One region of the Janthinobacterium sp. BJB304 genome, then DNA from elsewhere that is predicted to be linked to it. Evidence: predicted binding sites of a transcription regulator. Region 1 holds the regulator's gene; each other region holds the start of a gene.

Region 1 (4,871 bases):
GCCGTAGCACGACGTGCCAGGCGTTGCGGGATCAGGAAGTTACGTGCGTAACCGTCTTTGACTTTGACGACTTCGCCGAGGTTACCGACGTTTACAACTTTTTCTAACAGAATGATTTGCATAGTTCTTCTCCAGGAATATCTGACCGATTAAGCGTGGTGCAGATCGGTGTATGGCAGCAGCGCGAGGAAGCGAGCGCGCTTGATTGCGGTGTCGACTTGGCGCTGGTAGTGCGCTTTGGTACCGGTCAGGCGTGCTGGCATGATCTTGCCGTTTTCCTGGACGAAGTCTTTCAGCGTGTCGACGTCTTTGTAGTCGACTTGCTCAACGTGAGCTGCCGTGAAGCGGCAGAACTTCTTACGTTTGAACAAAGGGTTTTGCTGTTTGCGTTTTTCTTTAAGCTTGAGCTTATTTTTGTCGAACTTTTTACCGAATGCCATGTCAGGCTCCTGTATCTAAAATGCGCTAGTCAGAATTGACTGCACTAAAATCAATGATGTGAAACACCAAACTCTTGCTGTTGCGGCTCTTCCTGGCCAGGAAACCCGTGAACTGATACACCCCGCCCAAGCTTGCCTGATTGAACCGGCCTGAAATTTCGCCAGCGGCTAGCGCGGCAACATCAAACTCGGTCAAACGGGCAATCCCTGCTTCCATCTGCTGCGAACTGTGTTGCAATACTGCATTCACAATCGGTAGCCCTGCCGGGGTATAGCGCAATATTTCGCGCTCGGCAATGATGGCGGTGACTTGTAGCTGGTTCAGCGCACGATCCTGGTCAAAAATTAAGCTGCTGCTGCGGCTGGAGCGGCTGCTGGTGCTTCGGTGCGGTGGCTTTTGGCCGCGTCTTCGCGTTGTACCGATTTCATCATCGGCGAAGGAGCTGTTTCAGCTTTCTTCATTTTAACGGTCAGGTGACGCAACACGGCATCATTGAATTTGAATGCTGTTTCCAACTCGACCAGGGTCTCGTTGTCGCATTCGATGTTCAGGCAGATGTAGTGTGCTTTAGGCAGCTTTTGGATCGAGTAAGCCATTTGACGGCGGCCCCAATCTTCCACGCGGTGAACCGAACCGCCGCGGGTGGTTACGCTGGCTTTGTAGCGTTCGATCATCGCGGGCACTTGCTCGCTTTGGTCCGGATGGACGATAAAGACTATTTCATAATGACGCATGCAAACTCCTTCAGGTCGGATTGATAATCGCCCACCCCGGCGTCAAGACGGGTGTGGGAAGGTCAGCCGAAGATTATAACCGCCTTTTGCAAACGTTTCAATCATTGCTTGCGCCAGCGCCCGAAAAGCCCGCGCGCCACCGTGCTTTTCGACCGGGAACAAGTATTTCTTGCGAAATTCGCCGAAAACACGGAAATCCCCTTGCATAGTGGGCGATACTGTACAAAAATACAGACTGTTCATATAGACAGCATTTTAGTATGCACCCACCGCTCATGATCAAGCTGACAGCACGACAAGAACAAATCCTGAACCTGATCAAGGACGCGATTGAAAACACGGGCTTCCCTCCCACCCGTGCCGAAATTGCCAATGAACTGGGTTTCAAATCGGCCAATGCGGCGGAGGAGCATTTGCAGGCCCTGGCCCGCAAGGGCGCGATCGAGATTTCGCCCGGCACCTCACGCGGCATCCGCCTGATCGGCGCGGCAGCTGAAGCGCCGCCATCGAAAGTGCCGGCGGCGCTGCTGATGTCGCTGCCCCTGATCGGCAGGGTGGCCGCCGGCTCGCCCATCCTGGCCCAGGAAAACCTGGAAGCGAGCTACAACGTGGACCCGGCCCTGTTCTCGGCCAAGCCCGACTTCCTGCTGAAGGTGCGCGGCTGGTCCATGCGCGACGCCGGCATCATGGATGGCGATTTACTGGCCGTCAAAAAGGTCGACAGCGCCAAGAATGGCCAGATCGTCGTGGCCCGCATCGGCGACGAAGTCACCGTCAAGCGCTACAAGAAGACGGGTTCCGTCATCGAATTGCTGCCGGAAAACCCAGACTTCAAGGTCATCACCGTGTCGCCGGAAGATGAATTCGCCCTGGAAGGCTTAGCAGTCGGCTTGATGCGCAGCTGGCACTGATTGAGCGCGCCCTCATAAACCTACTGAGCAGCCCACTCTCGGGCATCCGTTGCTCGCTGTACCAATGTACAGCTCCGCTACTCAACCCGATATTGGACTTGCTCGCTACGGTTTCTGAAGGCACGAAGACATTACCATTGAACGGCGAAAAACAAAGGGCCGCAACAGCATGACTGTTGCGGCCCTTTCATTTGTCCGGCGACTTATACATCGAGTGCCTGGCGGAAATCCTCTCGCAGATCCACCTCATCCTCGATACCGACGGAGACGCGGATCAGCGATTCGGCGATGCCCATGCTGGCGCGCCGTTCGGCGCCCATCTCGTAGAAGATCGTGTGGGCGACGGGAATGACCAGGGTGCGCGTGTCGCCGAGGTTGCTCGCGGGAATAGCCAGGTTCAAGCGATTGAGGAAATCGAAGCAATCGATGCCATCCTTCAGCTCAAAGCTGAACAAGGAACCGTAGCTGCGGAACAGGTCGCTCGCCAAGGCGTGCTGCGGGTGCGACGCCAGGCCCGGGTAATGCACGGCCGCCACGCGCGGGTCGGCGGCGAGCATGGCGGCCAGCGCCAAAGCGTTCGAGCAGGTGCGGTCCATGCGCAAGGCCATGGTTTCCGCGCCGACGGCGATATGGTGCGCCGCTTCCGGCCCCAGGGACGCGCCGAAGTCGCGCAAGGCCTTGGCGCGGATTTGCGCGATGCCCCACTGCGCGGGCGCCGCCTTCTTGTAATTCTCGAAAATATTCGGATACTGCGTCCAGTCGAACACGCCCGTGTCCGTCAAGCTGCCGCCCAGCGCATTGCCGTGACCGCCGATGGATTTCGTCAAGGCATTGACCACGAGGCCCGCGCCCACGGCTTTCGGGCGGAACAAATACGGCGTCGTCATCGTGTTGTCGACGATGTACAAGATGCCCTTTTCGCGGCACAGGTCACCGATTTTTTTCAGGTCGGCGATCTGCGTGCGCGGATTGGCGATGGTTTCCACGAACACGATGCGCGTGGCAGGCGTGATGGCGGCCGCCACGTTGGCCACCTCGGTGGCGTCGACGAAGGATACGGCGATGCCCTGCCCCGTCACCGTTTGCCACAGGCTGTTGGTATTGCCAAACAAAAAGGCCGACGAGACGACATGGTCGCCCGCGCGCAGCAGCGACTGCACCACGGCGCCGATGGCGCCCATGCCGGTGGCGAAGCACAAGGTCGCCACGCCGTCTTCCATCTTGTTGACCTTGTCTTCCAGCGCGGACACGGTCGGGTTGCCCTGGCGGCCATAGCGGAAACCGGGTTCCTTGCCCTGGAATACGGAAGCGAGCTGGCGCGCATCGGCATAACCAAACGCGACGGAAGTGTGCACGGGCTTGTGCAGCGAACCATGCTCGATGCCCTTGCGGCGGTCGTTATGCAGGATGGTGGTGGTAAAGCCGTAGTTTTTTTTATCGTTCATGATCGCGGAGCAAAAAAAGCCCGGCGCTAGCCGGGCAAGATAATTACGCTTCTGTCGTTGCCAGGTTCAGGTTCAGCTGGGAACGCGGCGTATCTTCGGGCGCTGCCGCCTTCGGATGGTGGCGCGCATATTCCAGGCGGTCCAGGTATTCCTGCGACACGTCGCCCGTCACGTAGACGCCGTCGAAGCACGAGGCCTCGAAGTTGGTCAGGGCCGGGTTGACGTCGGCGATCGCCTGCTTGAGCGCGCCGATATCCTGGTAGACCAGGTAGTCGGCCGTGATTTCGCGGCACACTTCTTCCGTCGTGCGGCCATAGGCGATCAGTTCGTCGCGTGTCGGCATGTCGATGCCGTACACGTTCGGATAGATGACCGGCGGCGCGGCCGAGGCGAAGATGACTTTCGTCGCGCCCGCTTCACGCGCCATCTGCACGATTTCACGGCTGGTGGTGCCGCGCACGATGGAATCGTCGACGAGCAAGACCACTTTATCCTTGAATTCGGACGGGATCGCGTTGAGCTTCTGGCGCACGGATTTCTTGCGCGCCGCCTGGCCCGGCATGATGAAGGTACGGCCGATGTAGCGGTTCTTGATGAAGCCTTCGCGGTATTCGATGTTCAGCGCCATGGCCAGCTGGATGGCGGCCGGACGCGAGGAATCGGGAATCGGCATGACCACGTCGATATGCACGCCTGGCAATTCGGCGCGGATCTTCTCGGCCAGGTATTCGCCCATTTTCAGGCGCGTGGCGTACACGGAGGCGCCGTCGATGACGGAGTCGGGACGGGCCAGGTAGACGAATTCGAACACGCACGGGTTCAGGCTGGCATTGTCGGCGCACTGGGCGCTGTGCAATTTCTTGTCGGCATCGATAAAGACGGCTTCGCCGGGACCGATGTCGCGCACGAAGCGGAAGCCCATGCCTTCCAGGGCCACGGATTCGGAAGCGATCAGGTATTCGGGACCCTGCTCCGTTTCATTGATGCCCAGGCACAGCGGGCGGATGCCGTGCGGGTCGCGGAAGGCCAGCAAGCCGACGCCGGCGATTTGCGCGACGGCGGCATAGCCGCCCTTGACGCGACGGTTCAGCACGGTCACGGCCTTGAAGATGGCTTCCGGGTCCAGGTTCAGGCCCGTCGTCGCTTCCTGGATTTCATGCGCCAGCACGTTGAGCAGCACTTCCGAATCGGAATCGGTATTGATGTGGCGGCGGTCGTTCTTGAACATTTCCAGCTTCAACTGTTCCCAGTTGGTCAGGTTGCCATTGTGCGCCAGGGTGATGCCGAACGGCGCATTCACATAGAACGGCTGTGCTTCCTCTTCGCTCGACGAACCGGCC
Region 2 (4,871 bases), on a different contig from region 1:
GCGTGGGCAGCGAGTACAGCTGCAGGCGCTCGGGGTGCCGGGCAGGCCATTTTTGGGTGATGGGGAAGTCGGAAAGCGGTGTCATGGATATCCTTCATTTCAATTAAAGACGCGACGCAAGAAAGCAAGTATAGCCAAGCATGGCCGTTTCAGCAGGACAGCCCTTTCAGCCAAACAAGCCATGCAAAAACCAGCGCGGCGCGGCGTCTTCGCCGCTGCCGGCGATGCGTTCGCGGTAGACCCAGTAGTGGGCGTGGTCGAGGCCTTCCGCAATAAAATAATCGCGCGCCTGCGACTGGCCCCACCAGCCCGCTTCGATGCGCTCGGCAACGGACACCATTTTCAAGGGCGAGCCATAGAAGGGACGGTGTTCGCGCATCAACAGGGCGATGGGCTGGGCCAGCAGCCAGCCGGGACGGGGCATGCCGGACAAGCCGGGCGGCAAGTCGGGTGGCGCGTTCTTGCCACTGCCCCTGACCGGCAGCGGCAGCCACTGGTTGGCCGCCTCGGGGCGGTAATCGGCGCGCGGTGCGGCCTGCAAGACATTGTCTGTGCCCAGGCGCGCCACCAGCAATTCCAGCAGGCGCTGACGCTCCTGCGGCGTGCCGCCCGGCTCGGGGAACAGGCTCTCGCTGGGCGGCGCCATCGCTTGCACCTGCAGCGCTTCCAGGCTCAAGCCGATCACGGGCGCCTCCAGCGCCAGCTGCGCCAGGCGCTCCTTGAGCAGGCGCACCAGATGCTCGTCGCGCCAGACGGCTTCGCCCAGCGCCAGGTCGATGACGGTGGGCGGGCGCGCCACCCTGCCCCGTTCGTGCGCCAGCAGCAGCTGTATGCGCTCGACGGCAAATTGCCGCGCGCACAGCCAGCCCGTCATTTGCTGCAGCAGGCGGCGCGCGCCGAACAGCAGCGCGTCGGCGTGCTCCACGCGGTCGAACAGTTCCAGGCTGGCGCGGAACGTGGGCGGCGCTTCGAGCCAGACGAACAGTTCCGTGCTGTGGCCATGCGCGTCGTCGAGCATGTCCAGCAAGGCCCCGCCGCAGCGGCGCTGCAAGCCGGGCCGGGGCAAGTGGCGCAACTGCCCCAGGGTGCGGCAGCCGATGCCCTCGAACCAGTCGAGCCAGGGGCGCGCGGGCGGCAGCAAGGCGCACGGCAAGCCATCGAGGCGGCGCACCAGGCTGGCCATGCTCAAGGTCCGGCCCCGGCGCGTACCGGCGCGCGCCAGCAGCCAGGCACCGCGTGCCGTGGGGGCGCACGACAGCTGGGCCGTGTAGCCGAGCGCGCGCAAGCTGGCCGCGATGTGCCGGCACAGGGCGCGCACGCCGCCGAACAGGCGCAGGCTGGCGCCCGCGTCGACGAGCAGGGTCGCTTCCTCGCCCTGCGCCACCAGCGGCGAATATTGCAGCAGCGCCAGCGCCACCGCCTGCAGGGCCTGCGCTTCCAGCTCGGGCGAGCGCTCGTGCAAACGCGCCTGCGGTGCCAGCATCAGCGCGCCCGCGCGGCACATGCCCGACCGGATGCCGGCGGCCCGCGCCAGCGGCGACAGGGCCATCACTTGCTCCTGCTCCAGCACCACGCCGAGGCTGTCAGCCGACCAGCGCGGGCAAAACACTTCGAGCGGGAGCCGGGGCAGGCACAGGCCGATCCAGAGTCGCATGGCGCAGCAGTAAAGAAGGAGGTTGCAGGGGCAGGAACAACGGCGCGTCGCGCTGCGGTCCCCGGCGCTTGATGAAGCCGATTTCAATGCCGCCGGCGGCCGGACGCACGGACAGGCGCAGCGGCGCGGGCGACGCATCCTGCGCGCCGTGCAAGGGGCGCAGCATGCAGAACAGGGTATTGCCCGCCTGCGCCGCCAGGTGCAGCCGGCGCAGGCTGTCGGCGCGCACGTGCGATTGCCAGAACAGCAGGGCGCCGCACGTGCCGCTGCGCAAGATGTTTTCCGCCGCCCACAGGGCATCCTTGCTGCCGGCGCTTTTGATCCACAGCAGCTGCGACGGCGCCAGCCCCTGCGCGGCCAGGGCCAGCGCCTGCGGCGGATGGGGTGGCTGCAGCAGCACGATGGGCAAGCCCGGCAGCTGCGCCAGCGCGGGCGCCAGCAGCCGCAATTCGCCGCTGCCCGGCTGCTGCACCAGCAGATCGATGAGGCTGCCGCTGGGCCAGCCGCCGCCGGGCAGCTGCGCCGACAGGGCGGCAAAGCCCGTATCCAGGCAGCGCGCGGCACCCTGGCCCAGCTGCGATGCGCGCCATAAAGACGGATGCAGGGCTTCCGGCGAGGCCATCAATTCGGAATGTTGCATAATTGAATATGAAGATAAATACTGTATGCATATACAGTACTATCCAGCCCTGCTTTTGGCAAGGCTTATCTGCCATATAGCGCGCCCGGGGCCGCTCCGCCATGTCCGAAAAACCCCGTTTCTGGCATCGATTGCTGTACCATAAGCACTCTCCTTACCGCTCGGCAATGCACCGGGCGGCTTCCTCCGTCCATAAGGAAACGCATTTGACCACCATCCAAATCATCAGCGCCATCGTCTTCGGCCTTGCGCTCATCCACACCTTCGCCGCCAAATCGTTTGAAACATTATCGCGGCGCCACCCCCGCCATGCGGGCTTGCTGCATCTGCTGGGCGAAGTGGAAGTCGTGTTCGGCTTCTGGGCCTTCATCCTGATCATCATCATGGCCTTTGTCTCGGGCAGCGATGCGGCCATCGAGTATGCCGAGTCGCGCCATTACACGGAACCGCTGTTCGTCTTTGTCGTCATGGTCGTGGCCGCCTCGCGCCCCGTGCTCGACGCCGTGCAGCGCCTGTTGAAAGGCGTGGCGCGCGTGATGCCGCTGCGCACGGAACTGGCCCTAGTCTGGCTGGGCCTGGCGCTCGTGCCGCTGACGGGCTCCCTGATCACGGAACCGGCCGCCATGACCCTGGCCGCGCTGATGCTGGCGCCGCAAATCTTCCGCCCGGGCATCCCTGAATGGCTGAAATACGGCGCATTGGGCGTGCTGTTCGTCAACGTTTCCATCGGCGGCACCCTCACCTCGTATGCGGCACCACCCGTGCTGATGGTGGCCACCACATGGAACTGGGACAGCGCCTTCATGGCCACCCATTTCGGCTGGAAAGCCGCCATCGCCGTGCTGGTCAATGCCACGGGCGTAAGCATTTTGCTGCGCAAATACCTGCATAGCAACACCTCCGACATCAAGCCGAAAGCCGGTGAAGTCGAAGCGCCGAAAGTGCCGCTGGCCGTCAGCCTCGTGCACATGATCGTGCTGGCCGGCGTCGTCACCCTGGCGCATCATCCCGTGCTGTTCATCGGCCTGTTCCTGTTCTTCCTCGGCTTCGTGCAGGCGTATGAACGCTATCAAAGCCCGCTGATCCTGAAGGAAGGCTTATTGGTCGGCTTCTTCCTCGGCGGCCTGGTGGTACTGGGCGGCATGCAGCAATGGTGGCTGCAACCGATCGTCTCGAGTCTGAAGCCGCTGGCCCTGTTCTTCGGCGCCCTGGGCTTGACGGCGATCACGGACAATGCGGCCCTCACCTACCTCGGTTCACTGATCGTCGGCATGACGGACGAAGCGAAATACATGCTGATGGCGGGCGCCGTGGCCGGCGGCGGCCTGACCGTCATCGCCAATGCGCCGAACCCGGCCGGCGTGGCCCTGCTGCGCCGCGGCTTCAAGGATGAATCGATCGGCGCCGTCGGCCTGCTGGCGGGCGCCCTGCTGCCGACGGCCGTGGCGGGCCTGGCCTTCCTGGCCTTGTAAGCACCCTCGCGGGGCGGCTGCCGGCCGCCCCTGCTCTCCCTCAGTTTCCCCTCAGTTTCCCTCATACACGAGGAAATGCAGCCGGTCATAGAACAGGCTGTAGGCATAGTCGAACGTGCCCACGCTGCGAAAACCCTTGTGCAGATACACTTGCAGCGCTTCGCTCTTTTCCCACACCGTCAGGGTGATGCGCGCGCAGCCCTTGCGGCTGGCCAGGTCGCGGATTTCATGGAACATTTGCCGGAACAGGCCCTGGCCCCGGTATTTCTCGTCGATGGCCAGGCTGCTGACGAAACAGTCGTCGGCGCACGCATGCGCGAGCACGAAGGCGTCATACGCATCGTCGAGCGCCTTCATGTCATCGCGGTAATATGACACGGCGCCGCAGGCCTGGAACTCGTCCATCGTCGCGGCCGTGAAAAAGCCGATGAAGCGCTCGTCCTCGTCATGCAGGCCGTGGATGTGCGCCAGATACGGATCGATATTCTGCCGCCGCTGCAATTCGACGAACTGCAGATTGAGTTTATTTCCAAAAGAGCAGTATTCCAGATAACTGGTGGCAAACAGCAGTTTGGCCATGCGGTTCTTCGTCTCGTCGCCCAGCAATTCACCTGCCACCAGCTTGAGCGGCGCATGCGACAGCAAGCCCGCCTGCGCCTCGTCACCTGGCGGGGCGGCCTCGCTGACGGCCGGCATGCGGCTGCCGTGGCGGCCGACGGTGGGGCGCCAGAAATTGCCGGCGGCAATATGCTGCGAACGGTGGGCCAGCAGGTAGCGGCAAAAGACGTCATTTACGCGATCGAGCTGCGGATCGTCCGACAGCACCGAGTAATAGTGGAAATGATCGATGTCCGCCCGCAGCTGGGCCGCATACGCCATGCGCGGCACTTCCTCGATGTCGAACACGTCGACGATGTCGGGCAGGCGCAAAGGATCGTCGAGCTGCCAGTCGATGTCATCGAGCCGCGCCACGCAGCGCGCATACGCGCGCCGCTCTTCGTCGCTCAGGGGGATGTGCATGCCGGTAATGATATCGTCCAGCAGCCGCATGCCGCGGATGCCGCCCGCCACCGCTTCGCGCACGCCGTCATACAGCACACAATAG
Region 3 (4,871 bases), on a different contig from region 1:
AAACGGCGTTTGCCGGAGCGCAAGGTAGCGCGAATGTCGAGGTCGAGTTGCATGGGCGTCATCATAGGCCTCATTTGTGCGCGACGCGCCCGGGCGCCAGGCGGCCAGCCGACAGCAGCACCACGATGCAGACTAGCGAGATAATCACGACCAGCGTATTGGCCACCTCATCCTGGCCCGCCTGCACGGCTTCATACACGGCCACCGACAGGGTCTGCGTCTTGCCGGGAATGCTGCCGGCCACCATCAGCGTGGCGCCGAATTCACCGAGCGCGCGCACGAATCCCAGAAGCACGCCGGCCAGGATGCCGCGCCAGGCCAGCGGCAAGGTGACGCGAAAGAAAATCGCCAGCTCCGAGATGCCCAGCACGCGGGCCGCCTGCTCGAGCTGGCCGTCGACCGCCTCGAAGGCGGCGCGCGCGGGCTTGAAGACGAGGGGAAAGGCGACCACGGTGGAAGCGATCACGGCGCCCTGCCACGTAAAGATCAGGTTGATGCCGAAGTTGTCCTGCAGCCAGATGCCCAGCGTGCCGCGCCGGCCCAGCAGCACCAGCAGGTAATAGCCGAGCACGGTGGGCGGCATCACCATTGGCAGGGTCAGCAGGGCGTCGAGCAGCTCGCGCCCGGGAAAACGCGTGCGCGCCAGCAGATAGCCCGTACCGATGCCGAACAGCAAATTGAGCGCCGTGGCCCAGGCCGCTACTTTCAGCGACAGGGCCAGCGCGGTCCAGGCGATATCCATGCGGGCGCGGTGGCGTTAGGGTTTCTTGAAGCCGTACTTGGCCAGGATGGCTTGCGCCGGCGCCGTTTGCAGGTAGCTGACGAAGCGCTTCGCTTCGGCCGCATTGCTGCTGCCCTTGATGGTGGCGATCGGGTACAGCACGGGCGCGTCGAGCGGCACGTCCAGCACCACGTTCACCTTGTCTTTCATGATGGCCGCGTCGGTGGCGTAGACAAAGCCCACATCGACTTCGCCGCGCGCCACATAGTCGAGCGACTGGCGCACGTTTTGCGTGCCGATGGCTTTCGGCTGCACGGCTTCCCACAGCTTCGCCCTCTTCAGCGCGCCTTCCGAATAGCGGCCGACGGGCACGCTGGCCGGGTTGGCGATGGCCACGCGGGTCACGCCCTTGTGCGTCAGGTCGGCCAAAGCTTTGATGCCCAGCTTGCTATCGTGCGGCACGATCAGCACCAGGCTGTTGCCGACGAAGTCCATGCGGTCGGCCGGCAATACCAGGCCCTGCTTTTGCGCCGCATCCATGGTTTCCTGGTCGGCCGAGGCAAACACGTCCACGGGCGCGCCCTTGACGATCTGCTGCAGCAGCACGCCCGAGGCGGCAAAGTTCAGGGACACCTTGCTGCCCGGATACTGCGCCTCGTAGCTTTGCGCCGCATCCTTGAACGCGTTCGTCAGGCTGGCTGCGGCCGACACGACCACTTCGCCGGCAAGGGCGGAGGTAGCTGCAGTGGCGAGCAGGGTGACGCCAAGCAGGCGGGCGAGGGAGGTGAGGCGCATGATCGTATCCTTGATGAGAAGAGAACCAGGCCCGTAATATACACCGATATATAGCGTTCTGCCATTGCACAGATCAAGCCGGTACCAGGCCGATTCCCTGATATACTGTATATAAACACAGTATATCGAGGTGAGCCATGGAATTGACGGACAAGCTGGAAATCCTGGCCGACGCGGCCAAGTACGACGCTTCCTGCGCCAGCAGCGGCGCGCCGAAGCGCGATTCCATCGGCAAGGACGGCTTTGGCGCCACCTCGGGCATGGGGATTTGCCACAGCTACACGCCGGACGGGCGCTGCGTCTCGCTGCTGAAGATACTGTTGACCAATTACTGCCTGTATGATTGCCAGTACTGCGTCAACCGCCGTACCTCGAACGTGCCGCGCGCGCGCTTTACGGTGGCCGAAGTGGTGAAACTGACCAGCGACTTTTACTTGCGCAACTACATCGACGGCCTGTTCCTCAGTTCCGGCATCATCCGGTCGGCCGACTACACGATGGAGCAACTGGTGCAGGTGGCGCGCGAGTTGCGCGAGGTGCACCAGTTCCGCGGCTACATCCACCTGAAAACCATCCCCGACGCCGATCCGGCCCTGGTCGCGCAGGCGGGCCGCTATGCCGACCGGCTCAGCGTCAACATCGAACTGCCGACCCAGGACAGCGTGCAGAAACTGGCGCCGGAAAAGAGCGTGCACACGATCAAGCTGGCCATGGGCGCCATCCGCCGCAAGCTCGATGAAAAGGCGGAAGAACCGCGCTCGCCGCGCTTCGCGCCGGCCGGGCAAAGCACGCAGATGATCGTCGGCGCCGACGCCAGCGACGACCAGCAGATCCTCGCCACGGCCGAAACCCTGTACGGCAGCTATAAACTCAAGCGCGTGTACTACTCAGCCTTCAGCCCCATCCCCGACAGCCCGAAAAGCGTGCCGCTGGCGCCGCCGCCGATGCTGCGCGAACACCGGCTGTACCAGGCCGATTTCTTGCTGCGCAGCTATGGTTTCCAGGCCAGCGAACTGCTGCCCGCCAGCGGCGGCAACCTGGCGCTCGACATCGATCCGAAACTGGCGTGGGCGCTGGCGCACCGCGAACATTTTCCGCTGGACTTGAACCGCGCGGCGCAGCACATGATCGCGCGCGTGCCCGGCATCGGCCTGCGTAACGCGCAGCGCATCGTCGACCTGCGCCGTTTGCGCCAGGTGCGCTATGCCGACCTGTCGCGCCTGCGCTGCAGCATGAAAAAGATTGCCCCCTTCATCATCACGGCCGACTACTTTCCCGCGCGCGACACCACCGCCTCCGAACACTTGCGCCGCGCCATGGCGGACGCACCGCAGCAATTGAACTTATGGCCGGAGCTGCAGGCAGCATGAAAGATATCCATGAGCGCGTGGTGCGGCTGGCGCAATCGTTCGACGCGTGGCGCGCGGCCGCGCGCGAACTGATCGCGCGCGGCGTGCCGCCTGCCGACGTGGCCTGGCAATCGCAGCCCGGCGAGGGCGACCTGTTTTCCTCCACGCCAGAGGCCACGGATACCGGCGCGCCACCGCTGCGCCTGCCCCGCCAGCTGGTGGAACTGCTGGAGAGCGCCGCCAGTTTCAACGTGCATGACCGCTGGGCCTTCCTGTATCAGGTGCTGTGGCGCTGGCAGCAGGGCCAGCACGACGTGGTGTCCCCGGCCGACGCGGACGGCGCGCGCCTGCACTCCATGGTCAAGGCCGTGCACCGCGAGGAGCACGACATGCATGCCTACGTGCGCTTCCGCGAGCGGGCCGAAAGTGACGGCGCGCCCCGTTTTATCGCCTGGTTCGAGCCCACGCACGAGGTGCTGCCGCAAGTGGCGCGCCACTTCGCGCGCCGCATGGGAAAGGCCAGCTGGATGATCGCCACGCCCGGCGCCAGCATGCTGTGGGATGGCGCCACCTTGCACGCGGGACCGGCCCTGCTGCGCGGCGCGGCCGACATCGACGATGCGGGCGAAGCGCTATGGCTGACGTACTACCGCAGCATCTTCAACCCCGCGCGCGTGAATGCGGACTTGCTGCACAGCCATATCCCTTCGCGCTTCTGGAAAAATTTACCAGAAGGCGCCATCGTGCCCGCCATGCTGAGCGGCGCGGCCAACGGCGAGCGGCGCACGGGCCAGACCGCCAGCGTGGGAAAGCGCCAGGGCGCCGCCATGATCCCGATCAGCGCAGAGCGGGCCCAGCCCGCGCGCGCGACTGCCACGACGCTGGACCAGTGCCGACGCTGCGCGCTGTGGCAGCACGCCACGCAAGCGGTGCCCGGCACAGGCCCGCACACCGCCCGCATCATGCTCGTCGGTGAACAACCGGGCGACCAGGAAGACCTGGCCGGACTGCCCTTCGTCGGCCCGGCCGGAACACTGCTGGACCAGGCCATGCAGGAAGCGGGCCTGGCGCGCGACAGCATCTATCTGACCAATGCTGTCAAGCATTTCAAGTGGGAACCGCGCGGCAAGCGCCGCCTGCACAAGACGCCTGCGCAGCGCGAGATCCTCGCCTGCCATGGCTGGCTGGAAGAAGAGATCGAACGTGGCAAACCACAGGTGATCGTGGCGCTGGGCAGCACGGCACTAAAATCCGTGCTGCAGGATGGCGCGGTCAGCATGACGCCGCTGATCGGCACGCCCATCGAACACGACGGGCGCTGGGTGGTGGCCGTGTATCACCCGTCATATGTGCTGCGCGCACGGGACGAAGAGAGCCGGCGCCAGGCGTATGCGGTGATTGTCGATGGCTTGCGGCATGCGCTGCGGCTACTGCAGGAGCCGCATCACGGCGTCGCCGCCGGCACTTCCTGCGCCTCGTCGCGCCGCGCATAGCGCTGCGCAATCACGGCGCAGATCATCAATTGAATCTGGTGGAACAGCATCAGCGGCAAAATCACCATGCCCAGCGAGTGCGTGGCAAACAAGACCTTGGCCATCGGTACGCCGCTGGCCAGGCTTTTCTTCGAGCCGCAGAAAACGATGGCGATTTCATCTTCCTTGCTAAAGCCCAGGCGGCGGCTGATGAACGTCATCAGGCCCAGGACCAGGGCCAGCAGCACAATGCTGAACACGCCCAGAGCGACCAGGGTTTCCACCGAGATCGTGTGCCACAGGCCTTCGCTGACGGCTTCGCTGAAGGCCGTGTAGACCACCAGCAAAATGGAACCCTGGTCGACGAATTTCAGCATGGCCTTGTGGCGGTCGACCCAGCGGCCTATCCAGCGGCGCAGGAACTGGCCGGCCAGGAAGGGCAGCAGCAGCTGCATGACAATCGATAAAACGGCGTCCACCGACGACTTGCTTTCCGCGCCCTTGGCCACAAGCAAGCCCACCAGGATGGGCGCA

What was found. Region 1 encodes LexA, which represses DNA repair genes until DNA is damaged. Its sites were predicted from a motif close to ACTGTATNNNNATACAGT; they were not measured.
Region 2: a site for LexA is predicted at 2,315-2,332, ahead of imuA (translesion DNA synthesis-associated protein ImuA). Genes of this name have one in related genera too.
Region 3: a site for LexA is predicted at 1,621-1,638, ahead of CSQ95_RS01685 (putative DNA modification/repair radical SAM protein). Genes of this name have one in related genera too.

The regions. Positions count from the first base shown of each region.
Region 1 covers NZ_PDZN01000011.1:82,986-87,856, reverse strand. The annotation lists gene rplI (50S ribosomal protein L9) at 1-122, opposite strand, end outside; gene rpsR (30S ribosomal protein S18) at 150-440, opposite strand; gene priB (primosomal replication protein N) at 466-765, opposite strand; gene rpsF (30S ribosomal protein S6) at 786-1,175, opposite strand; gene CSQ95_RS29140 (hypothetical protein) at 1,218-1,418, opposite strand; gene lexA (transcriptional repressor LexA) at 1,451-2,086, shown strand; gene CSQ95_RS14805 (cystathionine gamma-synthase family protein) at 2,290-3,531, opposite strand; gene purF (amidophosphoribosyltransferase) at 3,575-4,871, opposite strand, start outside.
Region 2 covers NZ_PDZN01000004.1:274,535-279,405, reverse strand. The annotation lists gene CSQ95_RS06955 (glutathione S-transferase N-terminal domain-containing protein) at 1-85, opposite strand, end outside; gene CSQ95_RS06950 (DNA polymerase Y family protein) at 167-1,654, opposite strand; gene imuA (translesion DNA synthesis-associated protein ImuA) at 1,584-2,294, opposite strand; gene CSQ95_RS06940 (putative Na+/H+ antiporter) at 2,501-3,766, shown strand; gene CSQ95_RS06935 (GNAT family N-acetyltransferase) at 3,818-4,871, opposite strand, start outside.
Region 3 covers NZ_PDZN01000001.1:365,011-369,881, reverse strand. The annotation lists gene CSQ95_RS01700 (sulfate/molybdate ABC transporter ATP-binding protein) at 1-62, opposite strand, end outside; gene modB (molybdate ABC transporter permease subunit) at 71-742, opposite strand; gene modA (molybdate ABC transporter substrate-binding protein) at 758-1,516, opposite strand; gene CSQ95_RS01685 (putative DNA modification/repair radical SAM protein) at 1,654-2,886, shown strand; gene CSQ95_RS01680 (UdgX family uracil-DNA binding protein) at 2,883-4,358, shown strand; gene CSQ95_RS01675 (bile acid:sodium symporter family protein) at 4,310-4,871, opposite strand, start outside.